One region of the Morganella sp. GD04133 genome, then DNA from elsewhere that is predicted to be linked to it. Evidence: predicted binding sites of a transcription regulator. Region 1 holds the regulator's gene; each other region holds the start of a gene.

Region 1 (3,984 bases):
ACCTGAGCTTTATATTCCCGGGATAAAACAGCCTGTTTTTGCTGCTCACTCAGCTGTTTATCACGCTCAAGCTGCGCTTTTTTATTCTCTTCCACCGCTTCTCTGGCCTCACGGGCCTGAACACGCGATTTTTTTGCTGTTCTGCGGACTTTGTCCATTTTTTTGCTGGTCACCAGTCCGGCTTTCAGCATCTGCTCTTGTAATGTGAGTTTTGTCATTGTCTTTTCTGAATCAGTTTAATATTGCCGGTAATTATACCGGTAATTTTCAGGATTGTATCCGGTACGTCAGGCCAGCTGCATTTTCAGCCAGTAACCCTGCTGGCACAGACTGAAAAATTCTTTGTGCTGCGGAGAAACCGTTTTCGCATTATCCCCGGTGACAGACCAGACTATCCACTGCTCGGGGCACTGTTCGTCTCCGCTCTGTACGGCAGTTTCTATCTCTTCACTGCACATCAGCTCAATACCGTCGCGGAACTGCCATTTGCGGACCCGCCGGATCACTTCGGAGAGTTCATCTTTCTGATAATGGTCACAAATCGCATTGCAATCAGTATGGTTTTGTATCGCGCGGGAAATATAGTCTGCCAGCATCATGAACATTCTTGTACTTTTGTCATAGCGCAGATTGTAAAGGGTCTGCTGCCGGTTGACAAACGGCGGCCGCTGTCACGCTTTTTGTAAAATGGTTAAACCTGCGCGGATTTCAGCCGGTAAACCCGTTATAGTTAAGATTCCGCAGTCATACGGGGAAGACAGAATGAAACGCTATTATAACTGGATCTGCCGCCATAAGCTGTACACCTTGCTTATCGCCTTTATTGTGACGGATATCATTCTGTGGGCAATTTTATCTTTCACAATGTGAATAACATCACCCCCAGTATTTCACGCTGTTTTTTATGACAAAACTTGTTAAGATAATTCGCAGAATAATAACAGTAACCCGTCTGTGATGAGGTTACTGATTTAACCTTAACAAGGAGAATGCAATGTCGTTTGAATTACCTGCACTGCCTTATGCAAAAAATGCATTAGCGCCCTATATTTCTGAAGAAACACTGGAATACCACTACGGCAAACACCACAACACTTATGTGCTTAATCTGAATAACCTGATCAAAGGCACCGCGTTTGAAGGTAAATCACTGGAAGAGATTATCAAAACCTCTGATGCCGGTATCTTCAATAACGCCGCCCAGGTCTGGAACCACACGTTCTACTGGCACTGCCTGGCACCAAACGCCGGTGGCGAGCCAACCGGTAAAATTGCGGATGCGATTAACAACGCGTTCGGTTCATTTGCCGAATTCAAACAGCAGTTTACCGATGCCGCAGTGAAAAACTTCGGTTCCGGCTGGACATGGCTGGTGAAAAAAGCAGACGGCAGCCTGGCTATCGTCAATACCTCTAACGCGGCAACCCCGGTCAGCGGTAACGACAAACCCATCTTAACCGTCGATGTCTGGGAACACGCTTATTATATCGACTACCGTAATGCCCGTCCTAAATACCTGGAAAACTTCTGGGCATTAGTGAACTGGAAATTTGCGGAAGAAAACCTGGCGTAATCCGTAAAAATACTGTTAACCAAGAAAGGGCGGAATTTTCCGCCCTTTTGTATTGATGGGGGTGTATCAGAAAAGCATTGTTGCAAATAATACGATCATAACCAGTGCCGCAACTGCGGTTGACAAACCATATTTCAGATCTGTATCCATTCCTATCTCCAAAATAGCTGCTTAATGACCAATGATGATTACCTGACATCCTGAATCATCAAAATAATTAAAACGGATGGTCTGACCGGAAAATCCGAATAGCTGACCATATCAATAACCATAGCACAGGTAATATTTTTTACTTTTGACCCGGATCAGACAACAATGCCTGTTTTTACAGAAATTTTTCTATTGTTACCGCATAATGGCACTATAATAGCAATCGATTAACCGAATAATAAAATACAGACCGGCAGGTCAGGAGTTGTTTTCATCATGGCAACGATTAAAGATGTGGCTAAGCGCTCGGGCGTCTCTACCACAACCGTCTCCCATGTCATTAATAATACCCGTTTCGTTGCGGAAGAAACGAAGGCGGCTGTCTGGGCTGCTATCAAAGAGTTGCACTATTCACCGAGCGCCGTGGCGCGCAGTCTGAAAGTCAATAACACCAAGTCCATCGGGCTGCTGGCCACCTCCAGTGAAGCGCCGTATTTTGCGGAAGTGATTGAGGCGGTGGAAAACAGCTGCTACAGCAAAGGCTATACCCTGGTGCTGTGCAACTCTCACAATAATCCTGACAAGCAGAAAGCCTACCTGGCGATGCTGGCACAAAAGCGGGTCGATGGTCTGCTGGTGATGTGTTCTGAATATCCGGATCAGCTGATTGCCATGCTGGAAGGCTACCGCAATATCCCGATGGTGGTAATGGACTGGGGCAAAGCGCGCGGGGATTTCACCGATGCGATTATTGATAACGCCCTGCACGGCGGTTATCTTGCCGGCCGTTACCTGATTGAACGCGGTCACCGTGATATCGCGGTTATTCCGGGGCCGCTTGAGCGAAACACCGGCGGCAACCGTCTGGAAGGATTCCGCAAAGCAATGAAAGAAGCCGGCATTACAGTGCGTGATGAATGGATTGTTCAGGGCGATTTTGAACCGGATTCCGGTTATCAGGCGATGGCACAGATTTTATCCGGCAAACAGCGCCCGACCGCGGTATTCTGCGGCGGGGATGCCATGGCGATGGGCGCGATTTGCGCGGCTGATGAAATGGGCCTGCGTGTCCCGCAGGATATTTCTGTGATCGGGTATGACAATATCCGTAACGCCCGCTACTTTACCCCTGCCCTGACCACCATCCACCAGCCGAAAGAGCGGCTGGGACAGATGGCGCTGACCATGCTGCTCGACCGTATCGTCAACAAACGCGAAGATGCACAGACTATTGAGGTGCATCCGCGCCTGGTCGAACGCCGCTCCGTGGCAGATGGTCCGTTTATCGATTACCGCCGCTGAGGATCAGCGCAGCCATTCGGCATTGAGTGTACTGCTGTCCCCGAGATAATCGAGCAGCCAGCTCAGTGCCGGAGAGGTATCTTTATCCACCCAGGTGATACAGCACGGGCTGTCCGGCAATGGCTGCTCTATCTTCAGCGCTGCCAGCCGCCCCTCTTTAATCAGCGGATCGGCCCGGTGCGCCGGCATCATTGCCACACATAATCCCGATTCCACACAGGCAATCCCGCGATCCCAGTCCGGCACCACCAGGCGGCGCTGATTATCCAGTGCCCACGTGTCGCGTTTCGGCAGGGAACGCGAGGTGTCTTCCAGACATAAACTCGGGTACGGCACCATCTCCTCATTGGTCAGGACATGACCGGCAGAGGCCAGCGGATGATCCGGGCTGACCACCGCACGCCACGGCATAAACCCCATATCACGGAAATTATAACGCTCGCCGATCGGGGATGCGCGTGTCGCGCCGATGGCCACATCCACCCGTCTGTCCACCAGCGCATCCCACACCCCGTTAAACACCTCCGGATAAATATACAACTCGATATCCGGAAAATGATGATAAAAATCCAGCAGAAGTCGCGTTATCCGTTCCGGTTTTACGATACAGTCAACGGCGATACTGAACTGCCCGCGCCAGCCGTTGGCAATCATCTGGCACTGGTGGCGTGTGGATTTCATTTTTTTGATAACATCACGCGCTTCTTTAACAAATAATGCCCCGGCAGGTGTCAGTTCAACATCCCGGTGACGTCGTTCAAACAGCGGAACCGCCAGCCACTCTTCCAGCTGACGGACGCTGTAGCTGATGGCAGAAGGCACCCGGTGCAGTTCCTCTGCCGCCGCACTGAAACTGCCTGTCCGTGCCACAGCATCCACCACATCCAGCGTATATTCTGACCACACAATTCTTCCTTTCAAAAAATTTCACAGCAGTGTGCAAATAATAACGTTTTACA
Region 2 (3,984 bases), on a different contig from region 1:
GGAAACGGGGATTATCCCGCGAGCGGTTGTATAGCAGATTAAGCGGTCACTTTTTGCCGCCGGGCGGTTTTATCCGCCTCCCGGGACGGTAAAATTTGTGATCGGGTTAACGTTATGTTTTTTAATTTTTTTTATGCTTTTTGTTAATTTTTTATGAAAGCGTGCTTTTATCCGCTTTTCTCCGTGATTTATGACCTGAAACCGACAGAAGACAGTAACCGATATGACTAAAAAATCCGGCACACCTCCCGGCAATTTCCGTGCTTACGCTGATAAGCAGACACAACGCAACATGCTGTTTCAGCGGGTTCTCCGCCTGCTGACCTTCGCTGTGGTTTTCCTCGCCGGATTTATGATTTATCAGACCTGGCAGACACAACAGAATGATGTCTATGCTGACGGGCAGATAACCGGTTATCTGCGGACAGAAATGCGCGATACCCGTTCGGGACAGCAACTGGTTGGCTGGCCGGTGGTGAAATTCGTGACAGCGGATAATAAAATCGTCACCTTTACCTCAACAGATCAGCTGCTGTGTCAGTCGCAGTGTGAAAACGGCCCGGTGGGTGTTTATTATCAGAAAGAGAATCCGGGCAAGGCACAAATAGCGGACTTCGGTGCCCGCTATGGTGAAATGATTGTCTGGGGTGTGGTCGCCTTTATTCTGCTGGCGGCCTATGTCCTGAACAGTTGGCGGCAGCGTATTCTGGCGCGCCGCCGTTACGGTGCGGCATCATAAACGGCTGTCCGGCGGCGGTGTCCGGCCGAATCCGGTGATAAGACCGTAAGGTGAAATACGGAACCAGTGACCGCCTGTCCACCAGGCGTGCTCGCCGTCGGTTTCCTCTTCACAGCCGACACCGACCTCGGCAGTACCGTTGACAAAACCGTACGTGCAGTCATAAATGGCGGGGATCACCACCCGCCCGGTGACGCTGTCCGCATAACCGATTTTATTGCCGGAGCGGATACGGTAACGCCCGTTTTCCGGTTCATCCGGCGCGCTGTCGAAATAGTACGGCTGATACGGCTCCTGCAGATTACGGTCAACGAAATGGCTGCCGAACGTGTCTTTGTCCCGGTACAGACAGAGTTCAAAGGGATTGTCCGGCCTGAAGCAGTTATCCGCCACTGACGGTTCATCAGCCCTCGCCCGCACCCATTCACGGGCTTTTTCTGCCTGCACATCCGTACCGGCAAACGCGGTCAGCGGCAGCAACATCACAAATACGATCCCAGGTATTCTGCATTTCATCGGTTATTCCTCTGCCTGACCACGGTCTGTGATACCTTCCTCTTTATATACAGGAAGGTCATCACAGATATTACCCCGGTCAGCCGGTGACGACTACTGATGCCGCAGCCTGTTTTGCCGCATCCACCGCTTCCTCAACGGACGGAGCCAGTGCCAGGGCGACACCCATGCGCCGGGAGCCGTCAATCTCCGGTTTGGCAAACAGGCGCAGCTGCACAGTCCCGGTCAGGGCGTGCTCCAGCCCGCTGTAATAAACGTCATCACTGCGCAGAGACGGCAGGATCACGGCTGAGGCAGCCGGACGGTACTGAACTATCTCGCCGGCCGGTAATCCGAGAAACGCCCGCACATGCAGGGCAAATTCAGAGATATTCTGTGAAATCAGTGTGACCAGTCCGGTATCGTGAGGACGCGGCGAGACTTCATTAAAAATAATATCCTCACCACGGACAAACAGCTCAACACCGAACAGACCATAGCCACCCAGTCCGTTAACGATTGCCTCCGCCACCTGCTGCGCCCGCGCCAGAACCGCATCCGGCATGGCCTGCGGCTGCCAGGATTCACGGTAATCACCGCGTTCCTGACGGTGCCCGACCGGCGCACAGAAATGCACACCGTCTGCCGCACGGACAGTCAGCAGCGTTATCTCATAATCAAAATCAATCATCCGCTCGACAATCACCCGCCCTTTTCCGGCACGTCCTGCTTCCTGAGAGGCCAGCCAGGCATCGTGCAATGTACTTTCATCACGGATAATGCTCTGCCCTTTACCGGATGAACTCATTACCGGTTTGATAATGCAGGGAAATCCAATCTCAGCAGCAGCACGGATAAAAGACGCCTCGTCATCCGCAAAGCGGTATTCTGATGTCATCAGCCCCAGAGATTCTGCGGCCAGGCGGCGGATCCCTTCGCGGTTCATGGTCAGTTTTACCGCATTGGCACAGGGCACGACATGAAAACCCTCCTGCTCCAGACGGTACAATGTGTCTGTCGCAATCGCTTCAATTTCCGGCACAATATGGTCAGGCTGTTCTTTCCGGATCACAGCTTCCAGCTCCGCGCCGTCCAGCATATTGATCACATAACGGCGGTGCGCGATATGCATGGCCGGGGCGTTGTCATAACGATCGACGGCAATCACTTCAATGCCGAGCCGCTGACACTCAATCGCCACTTCTTTGCCTAATTCGCCTGCGCCCAGCAGCATCACCTTCGTGGCACCCGGGCGTAATGCCGTACCTAATGTTGTCATCACTGTCACCTGTTCAGAAATACCGGAAAATTTGCGCGCCATTATACACGCAATCGTTTGCCTTAGTCACGAAATAAGCAAATCACCGGCTGTCACAGCACTCAGCGGGGCTTGATGCCCAGACCGGCTTTTGCTGTATTTTTCCGGTGGTGGCGGATAAGAGACAGAATGCAGAACAACAATCCCAGCCAGATCAAGGAGAAACTGACGCCTTTGACGGCATCAAAATGCTCATTAAAGAGGAACACCGCCAGCAGGAACTGAATGGTCGGTTCGAGATACTGTGCCAGCCCGATAGTGGTCAGTGTGGTGGAACGCACCGCAGCCGTGAAGAACAACAGCGGCAGCAGTGTGACAGGCGCGGTCAGTATAAAACAGATGCGGGTAAAGGTATCTGCGGTGCTGAATGTACCCGCTCCGCTGTTTTCAAGCCAGAAATACAACACAATGGCCACCGGCAGCAGCCAGAGACTCTCAATCAGCAGTGAGGTCGTCAGATCATAACGGATAAATTTGCGGATAAAGCCGTACAGTGCAAAGGCAGAGCCCATCATCAGCGCCAGTTTCGGCAGGCTTCCGTACTGATAAAGCTGATAACCCACCCCGGCACAGACAAAAATCAGCGCGGTTTTCTCTGCCGGTTTCAGGCGTTCATGCAGGAAGATGACACCCAGTAAAATAGAAAACAAGGGAGTAATGAAATACCCCATGCTGGCTTCCAGCACCAAATCATGGGTCATCGAATAGGTAAAGGTGCACCAGGATATTGCCATCACACTGGTACTGAGCAGACAAAGCAGCAGCGAGCGCTTATCCGCCCATACCGCGTTTATCCGGGTACGGTTTTTTAAAAAGAAACGGGCAAACAATAACAGCGGAATTGACCAGAGAATACGCTGGGATAATAACTCCAGCGGTTGTACCCCCGGCAGCAGGCGGTAAAAAAGCGGTGTGATCCCCCAGAGAAAATAAGAAAAAATCGCCAGCATTGCGCCGGATCGTAAAAACATGGTTCAGCCAATCCTGTTTATCATTATGTTATGACTATCATACCCCTCTGCATTAAAAATCCCATGCGCCTGCTCAATTTATTTCCCGCCGCCGGTTTATTCCGGATCATCATATTATGCGTACCCTGACCCCGGCATTTGCTACGCAGATATCACTATAAAATATCAATTAAACTTGATTTTTTAATTGATAACGTTAACATAATAAGTATCATCAACAAATCATTTTTGGGTATAATTCCTAATATTTGATGTTAACGTTAACTCTGAGTAGTTATAGCTAGATAGATCCCCTGAATTTTTATACTCTGAAAATTCTTGTTACTCATAATGCATTGATGATAAAAGATAAATAATCATTTGATGTTCATTTTCATGATAAACAGAGTAACACTTCAGATATTAACCTCCGGAGATTGAAAAATCTTTCGTGCGGTAGCTTTGTCTCTGAAAAATATCGT
Region 3 (3,984 bases), on a different contig from region 1:
GGGAATTTTTCGCCCCGCGCCAGCGGGTAAATAAATCTTCCGGTAATGCAATATCAAACTGATCAAGTACACGGTTAACCGTCTGGTCAATAATATCCTGCACGGTTTCCGGCTGGTGATAAAACGCGGGCATCGGCGGCATAATGACCGCGCCGATTTCCGCCGCTTGTGTCATCAGCCGCAGATGTCCCAGATGCAGCGGTGTTTCGCGAACACCCAACACCAGTTTGCGCCCTTCCTTCAGCACCACATCCGCCGCGCGGGTCACCAGGGTGTCCGTGTAGCTGTGAACAATCCCCGACAGGGTTTTCACCGAACACGGCAGGATAACCATCCCCAGGGTTCTGACAGAGCCGGAAGAGATACAGGCGGCGATATCACGCTCATCATGTACCACATCCGCCAGTGCCTGCACGTCCCGCAGGCTGTATGCCGTTTCCAGCGCCAGTGTCTGCCGGGCCGCCTGACTGACAATCAGATGGGTTTCCACTTCCGGCACCGTTTGCAGGACCTCCAGCAACCGCACACCATAGACAGCACCACTTGCGCCGGTCAGTCCCACAATCAGTTTTTTCATAACATCACCTGACAAAAAAGAGATTAACCCTCATTATATATCTCAAGGTTCTCAATTTCGTTATGATCCCGCAACTTTAATTCATCATCCTTTCTCAGGTTTTCCACATAATCGAGATAATCCTGGTCGATATCTTTGGTGACATAGATACCATCAAACACCGATGCCTCAAGACCACGGATATCCGGGTTCTCTTCACGCACCGCATCGATAAGGTCACTCAGATCCTGGAAAATCAGGGCATCCGCGCCAATCAGACGGCAGATTTCATCCGCTTCGCGACCGTGAGCAATTAACTCGTTAGCATTCGGCATATCGATGCCGTAGACGTTCGGAAAACGCACTTCCGGTGCCGCAGAGGCAAAATAGACTTTCTTCGCCCCGGCTTCCCGTGCCAGCTCCACAATCTGCTCCGAGGTGGTGCCGCGCACAATGGAGTCATCCACCAGCAGCACGTTTTTGCCCCGGAACTCAGTACGGTTGGCATTAAGTTTACGGCGGACGGATTTTTTGCGCTCCTGCTGGCCCGGCATGATAAAGGTACGTCCCACATAGCGGTTTTTCACAAACCCCTGGCGGTATGGCTTATTCAGCATATGGGCGATTTCCAGTGCGCTGTCCATCGAGGTTTCCGGAATCGGGATCACCACATCAATATCCAGATCTTCCCACTCGCGGGCAATTTTCGCGCCGAGTTTCTGCCCCATGCGCAGCCGGGCGTTATAAACAGAGACTTTATCGATAACGGAATCCGGACGGGCGAAATAGACAAACTCAAACAGGCACGGTGTCAGTGACGGATTTGCCGCACACTGACGGGTGTAGAGCTGCCCGGTTTCCGTGATATACACCGCTTCACCCGGCGCCACATCACGCAGATAGTCAAAACCGAGGGTATCCAGTGCGACACTTTCAGACGCCACCATATACTCTTCGCGGCCATCATCCAGGGCACGCTTGCCGAGCACCAGCGGACGGATACCGTTCGGATCACGGAACGCCAGCAGGCCGTGACCGATAATCAGCGCCACGCAGGCATACGCGCCGCGGATTTTGGTGTGCATCGCGCTGACCGCAGCAAAAATATTGTCCGGCTCCAGCGGGTGCGCATCAAAGCGATCCAGCTCATACGCCAGCACGTTGAGCAGGATTTCAGAATCAGAGGTGGTATTGACATGACGCCGTGCTGTTTCAAACAGCTGATGTTTCAGCGTGTGCGCATTGGTCAGATTGCCGTTATGCGCAAGGGTGATACCGAACGGTGAATTGACATAAAACGGCTGTGCTTCCGATGCACTGGAGCTGCCTGCGGTCGGGTAGCGGACATGGCCAATCCCGAGTGTGCCCTGCAAACGCAGCATATGGCGGGTTTCGAAAACATCTTTCACCAGTCCGTTGGCTTTACGGAGCCGGAAACCATTATTACTGTCAATGGTTGCGATACCGGCTGCATCCTGACCCCGGTGCTGTAACACCGTGAGCGCATCATAGATTGATTGATTGACTTGCGTAAAACCAACGATACCAACAATACCACACATGTAGTTTTTTCCTCATCAGCCGGGCGGAGAAGGAAAATTCTCCGGCAGGAAACTTGACGCATTCTGGAGGTAGTCAAAGAACCACCTGATAACATGACTGAATTGGGGGATGAGTTGTGACTGCTGCCAGTCGCTGCTCTGATTCATCTGCGTGAAGCTGTCGAGGAAGAACAATATTGCCGCCACGATCAGCACCCCGCGCAGAGCACCAAAACAAACCCCGAGAACACGATCTGTGCCTGATAAGCCTGTCCGCTGAACCAGTGAACCGATAACATGGTTAATCACCGAGCCGACAATCAGTGTCGCAACAAATAAAATCGCAATGGCGATCCCGTTGCGGACCAGCGGGTCATCAAAGCGCGTAAAATAATCCGCCAGCAGCGGGAAAAACTCGCTGGCCACATAAAACGCGCAGACCCAGGTCACTAACGATAAGGCTTCGCGAACGAAACCACGAACCAGGCTGACTAATGCCGAGAAAGCAATAATTGCAATAATTGCGTAATCAATCCAAACCATATCACTATCCAAATTGATGCCCCGGCATCAGTGACGGGCGCATTCTAACAGAAAACGAAAACGTTTGCGTAACGGATTTTTGCTCTGTCTGAAAATAAATTGCGGCGAAATAAAAATTTATAATCGCCGCAAAGAGTTAACTGATTTTATTAACAGATATTGCTAATTCCTTAAATTCGCTACGGTTTATAAGACTGCACCCGGCCATCCAGCCCGGTAAGCTGTCTCAGTTCCCCCAGCGAGGATTTCAGCTCTGCCTGAGAGGCTGACGGCCCGACCATAATCAGCGTCAGTTTGCCGCGCGGCACGGTATACACCTGATAACCGGATAACCGCAGGGTGGCAACAATTTCCTCCACCTTACGGGCATTGGATAACGCCCCCAGCTGCACAACATAAGCCTGTCCCTGAGGCGCTTTTTCCGGTTTGGGTTCCGGTTTCGGCTCAGGTTTTGGTTCCGGCTTAGGCTCCGGCTTAGGTTCCGGTTTCGGCGGCGGTTGTTTATCCGGCACCACCACCGGTGGCAGCGGATCCGCACCCGGCGGCACATTAGAGGTTGTGCTGCCGCCCGCAGACGCTTCTTCCGGTGCGTCTTCCGTTCCGGTTTGTGCCGCTTCGCTAATCATGGCACTGGATGCCCCTTCTGACGGCATCGTCGGCATGGTCTGATTGATCGGATTCACCGCATCAATCTCATCCTGCTCCCCTTCTTTCGGGATGAGCGGGATGGCTGCGAACTGGTCTTCGTTATATTTCTTATCGCCGTCCAAAAGCACCGGCAGGACAATCACCCCCACCGCCACCAGGATAATGGTTCCGACTAAGCGATTCTGAAATTTACTGGCCACCCGCACCTTCCTTCGCTAAAACGTCCATAACATGCGCCACGGTGTGGAATGACCCGCACACCACCACGATATCCTCCGGTGACGCATCACGGCACGCCTGTTCCCAGGCACTTTCCACATCCGTAAACTGTTGCGGGTCAGTCAGGTGCTCCGCCAGCTGTTCTGCCGGAGCGCCGCGCAGTTCCGTCAGCGGCGCGACATACCAGTCCGTCACCTGCTCATCCAGCACCGCCAGAGTGCCTTTGATATCTTTGTCACCCAGCATACCGATCACCGCCCGGACACGGCTGTGCGCAGTGCGCGGCAGTTGTGCCAGTTTCGAGACCAGATAACCGGCGGCATGCGGGTTATGCGCCACATCCAGCACGGTCAGCGGTTGTTGCGAGACAATCTGGAAACGGCCCGGCAGTTGTGCCTGACGCAGCCCGGTATCAATCGCCTCACGGGTGATGGCGCGGCCGGTTTTGTCTTTCACCTGACGCAGATTGTGGATCAC
Region 4 (3,984 bases), on a different contig from region 1:
GGGGCTTTAATCAGCCGATCCTCAGCCATGACCCGACGGCCCACGCTGAAATTGTCACGCTGCGCGGGGCCGGAGCGGTGCTGGAAAATTACCGGCTGACCGATGCCACACTGTATGTCACCCTTGAACCCTGCATGATGTGTGCCGGAGCACTGATCCACAGCCGGATCAAACGTCTGGTGTACGGCGCGGCAGAGCCCAAAACCGGTGCTGCGGGGTCATTTATTGATTTGCTGACCTTACCGCGTCTCAATCATTATATGGAAGTGACGGGAGGCGTGCTGGGGGAGGCGTGTTCGGCAATGCTCAGTGAATTTTTCCGCCGCCGCCGTGCGGAGAAAAAAGACCTGAAAAAACAGAATACGGACAATCCGCAGACAGAAGGTGAGTGATCAGTATGGTGCGGCAGAGGTCAGAATCTCTGCCGTTTCTTCCTGCGGCTGCTGTAACCGCAGTTCTTCCTGATGTAAATCGAGATAGCCCTGCAAACTGAGCTGGTAACGGCGTACCCCTTCCACATAGCGGTAAGCTTCATGACCGCGCGCATAGCCGTATGGCAGAGACTGATAATAGGCTTTTTTGCTCAGCAGCGGCAGACGGGATTTCACATCCAGCCAGCTGTCCGGGTTCGCCCCCTGCATTTCGGTCAGTTTGCGGACATCCAGCATATGGCCGTAGCCCATATTATAAGCCGCCAGGGCAAACCAGATTTTTTCATCTTCCGGGATAGAGTCCGGCAGTTTATCCATCAGATAATTAATATACGTCCCGCCGCCCTTGATGCTCTGTTCGGGGTCAAGGCGATCCTCAATCCCGAAGAAATCCGCAGTTGGTCGTGTCAGCATCATAATGCCGCGCACGCCGGTCGGTGAGGTGGCGGTCGGGTTCCAGTGTGATTCCTGCCAGGCAATCGCCGCCAGGATCTGCCAGTCCATTTTTCCGGCGTACTTTTCAAACAGCGGGCGGTAAGTGGCCAGCTGGGTATTGATGGCATTAATAAAGGTTTTGGTATCCACATAATTAAACTGGTTCATGTGGCTGAAATACTTCTCTTCCAGGCGTGCCAGAGTGTCGGTTTCCCGTGTCTGGTTGAAAAAATCGAGCAGGGCGGCGTTCAGGCTGCTGTCTTCGCTGCGTTTCAGATACCAGGTCAGCGGCTGATTTTCCGTGATCTCAAAGGCGACCGTGACATTCGGGTGAATATGCTGCTCCTGTGCCACGCTGACGGAGTCACTGACGACATAATCAATCTCACCTTTTGCCAGCCGCTGGAGAAGGTGGCTGCTGTTTTTATCGGTAACCTCACGGATGTCCAGATCCGGATATTTATCTGCTTTAAGCTGGCGGAGCAGCCGGGCGTGAGCACTGCCGGCCGTGACCCAGACCGGGGAGCCGAGATCGCCCAAATCCCGCGGACGTTTGTTACCCATGCGGTAGAGAAGCTGCTGTGCCACGGTGTAGTAAGTCGGGCCGCTCAGCGCAGTGTCCAGGCGGTCTTCATTATAGATAAGCCCGGCAGCGAGCAGGTCGGCATCGTTATTGTCAAGGTCGCTGAACAGATCATTAACGCCGCTGCGTTCCCGCACCACCAGTTTTACACCGAGATAGTCCGCGAAACGCTGTGCCAGTTCGTAATCAAACCCGCTGGCCTGTCCCTGCTTATTAAAGCTGATAAGCGGTGATGCCATCGCGCTGACACGCAGTTCCCCCCGCGCGAGAATACGGTTGAGCTGCGGCTGCTGTGATGGCCAGCTGATATTGATAGCGATCAGCGCCGCAGCGAACAGCGCGACGACGACGATGACGACATAATTTAGTTTTTTATGTACCAAAGGCGTGTCTCACCGGTTACACAAAAAAATGCATTCTGAGGCATAAATTACCATGGTTATATTTCCAGTAATCGGACATTTTGCTCAACATTTTGTCGCTGTGCAACTTTATTCCGTTTTCAGGGGCTGAAATCCGGGAAAAATCCCGCCGGGAAAAAACGTCACGCAAACGGTTTCGTCGGCGTCAGTATTGCTCTATAATGTGCCCGTTTCCCCTCCGGGCCGATGGCTCTGCGTGTTAAAAAGAGAGAACTGACAACTATGGAAATTTTGCGTGGCTCACCTGTGTTATCTGCGTTTCGCGTATCAAAATTTATCAGCGCGTTCACTGAATACCACCTGCCGGTGACCAACATCTATGCGGAATATGTGCATTTTGCTGATCTTTCCGCACCGCTGACCGACGATGAGCACACCAAATTGCAGCAGCTGCTCCGCTACGGTCCGTCGCTGGCGGAACATGCGCCGGAAGGGATCCTGTTTCTTGTCACGCCGCGCCCGGGGACACTGTCTCCCTGGTCATCGAAAGCCACGGATATCGCGCATAACTGCGGTCTGTCAGCCGTTACCCGGCTGGAACGGGGGATCGCCTACTATATTACTGCCACAGGGCTGACAGAGAATGAACGTCAGCAGCTGAGTGTGCTGCTGCATGACCGCATGACAGAAACGGTGTTCAGTGAGCTGTCACAGGCTCAGGCGCTGTTTGCCCGTCATGAACCGGCACCGCTGACCGTGATCGATCTGTCCGGTCAGGGACGCGCGGCACTGGAAAAAGCCAATATTTCGCTGGGGCTGGCGCTGGCGGAAGATGAAATCGATTATCTGGCGGATGCATTCACCAGACTCGGTCGTAATCCGTCCGATGCGGAACTCTATATGTTTGCCCAGGCAAACTCTGAACACTGCCGCCACAAGATTTTTAATGCCGACTGGGTGATTGACGGCGAAGAACAGCCGAAATCCCTGTTCAAAATGATTAAAAACACCTTTGAGAAGACCCCGGATCATGTGCTGTCCGCCTATAAAGATAACGCGGCAGTGATGGAAGGCTCGTCTGCCGGGCGTTTCTTCCCTGAAGGGGAAGCGCGCAGCTATCAGTATCATCAGGAAGAGACCCATATCCTGATGAAAGTGGAAACCCACAACCACCCGACCGCCATTTCCCCGTGGCCGGGCGCGGCAACCGGCTCCGGCGGTGAAATCCGTGACGAAGGTGCGACCGGGCGCGGTGCCAAACCGAAAGCGGGATTAACCGGGTTTTCTGTCTCAAACCTGCGCATCCCGGGTTTTACCCAGCCGTGGGAGCAGGATTTCGGCAGACCGGATCGCATTGTCAGCGCCTATGACATCATGACCGAAGGCCCGCTCGGCGGCGCGGCATTTAATAACGAATTCGGCCGTCCGGCACTGCTCGGCTATTTCCGGACCTATGAAGAGAAAGTCAGCAGCCACAACGGCGAGGAACTGCGCGGTTACCATAAACCGATTATGCTGGCGGGCGGTATCGGCAATATCCGTGCTGACCACGTACAGAAAGGGGAGATCCCGCCGGGCGCGAAACTGATTGTATTGGGCGGCCCGTCGATGAATATCGGCCTGGGCGGTGGTGCGGCTTCCTCCATGACATCCGGTCAGTCGGATGCGGATCTGGATTTTGCCTCTGTGCAGCGCGATAACCCGGAAATGGAACGCCGTTGTCAGGAAGTGATCGACGCCTGCTGGCAACTGGGGGATAACAACCCGATTCTGTTTATCCACGATGTCGGCGCCGGCGGCCTCTCCAACGCCATGCCGGAGCTGGTCAGTGACGGCGGGCGCGGCGGACGTTTTGAGCTGCGTGATATTCTCAGTGACGAGCCGGGCATGAGCCCGCTGGAAATCTGGTGTAACGAATCCCAGGAACGTTATGTGCTGGCAGTCTCGCCGGCGCAGCTGCCGCTGTTTGAAGCACTCTGTCAGCGTGAGCGCGCGCCGTATGCGGTGATTGGTGAGGCGACAGAAAAACGTGACCTGATCCTGAATGACCGCCATTTTGATAATCAGCCGATTGATATGCCGCTGGATATCCTGCTGGGGAAAACCCCGAAAATGCGCCGCGATGTCACCACACTGACGGCGGAAGGGACACCGATTGACCGCCGTGATATCA

What was found. The regulator PurR, encoded in region 1, represses purine synthesis genes. The targets are predictions, from matches to a motif close to CANGCAAACGTTTGCNTG.
Region 2: a site for PurR is predicted at 2,560-2,577, ahead of purT (formate-dependent phosphoribosylglycinamide formyltransferase). Genes of this name have one in related genera too.
Region 3: a site for PurR is predicted at 2,694-2,711, ahead of cvpA (colicin V production protein). Genes of this name have one in related genera too.
Region 4: a site for PurR is predicted at 1,995-2,012, ahead of purL (phosphoribosylformylglycinamidine synthase). Genes of this name have one in related genera too.

The regions. Positions count from the first base shown of each region.
Region 1 is NZ_JAODZS010000025.1:2,777-6,760, forward strand. It holds gene N7387_RS13290 (DUF2058 domain-containing protein) at 1-218, opposite strand, end outside; gene N7387_RS13295 (hypothetical protein) at 288-599, opposite strand; gene sodB (superoxide dismutase [Fe]) at 995-1,573, shown strand; gene purR (HTH-type transcriptional repressor PurR) at 2,000-3,025, shown strand; gene punR (DNA-binding transcriptional activator PunR) at 3,029-3,931, opposite strand.
Region 2 is NZ_JAODZS010000001.1:51,431-55,414, forward strand. It holds gene N7387_RS00215 (DUF3592 domain-containing protein) at 224-739, shown strand; gene N7387_RS00220 (hypothetical protein) at 734-1,255, opposite strand; gene purT (formate-dependent phosphoribosylglycinamide formyltransferase) at 1,335-2,513, opposite strand; gene rarD (EamA family transporter RarD) at 2,615-3,523, opposite strand.
Region 3 is NZ_JAODZS010000003.1:12,504-16,487, reverse strand. It holds gene N7387_RS01700 (UbiX family flavin prenyltransferase) at 1-577, opposite strand, end outside; gene purF (amidophosphoribosyltransferase) at 601-2,118, opposite strand; gene cvpA (colicin V production protein) at 2,134-2,640, opposite strand; gene dedD (cell division protein DedD) at 2,820-3,488, opposite strand; gene folC (bifunctional tetrahydrofolate synthase/dihydrofolate synthase) at 3,478-3,984, opposite strand, start outside.
Region 4 is NZ_JAODZS010000002.1:96,002-99,985, reverse strand. It holds gene tadA (tRNA adenosine(34) deaminase TadA) at 1-392, shown strand, start outside; gene mltF (membrane-bound lytic murein transglycosylase MltF) at 393-1,832, opposite strand; gene purL (phosphoribosylformylglycinamidine synthase) at 2,094-3,984, shown strand, end outside.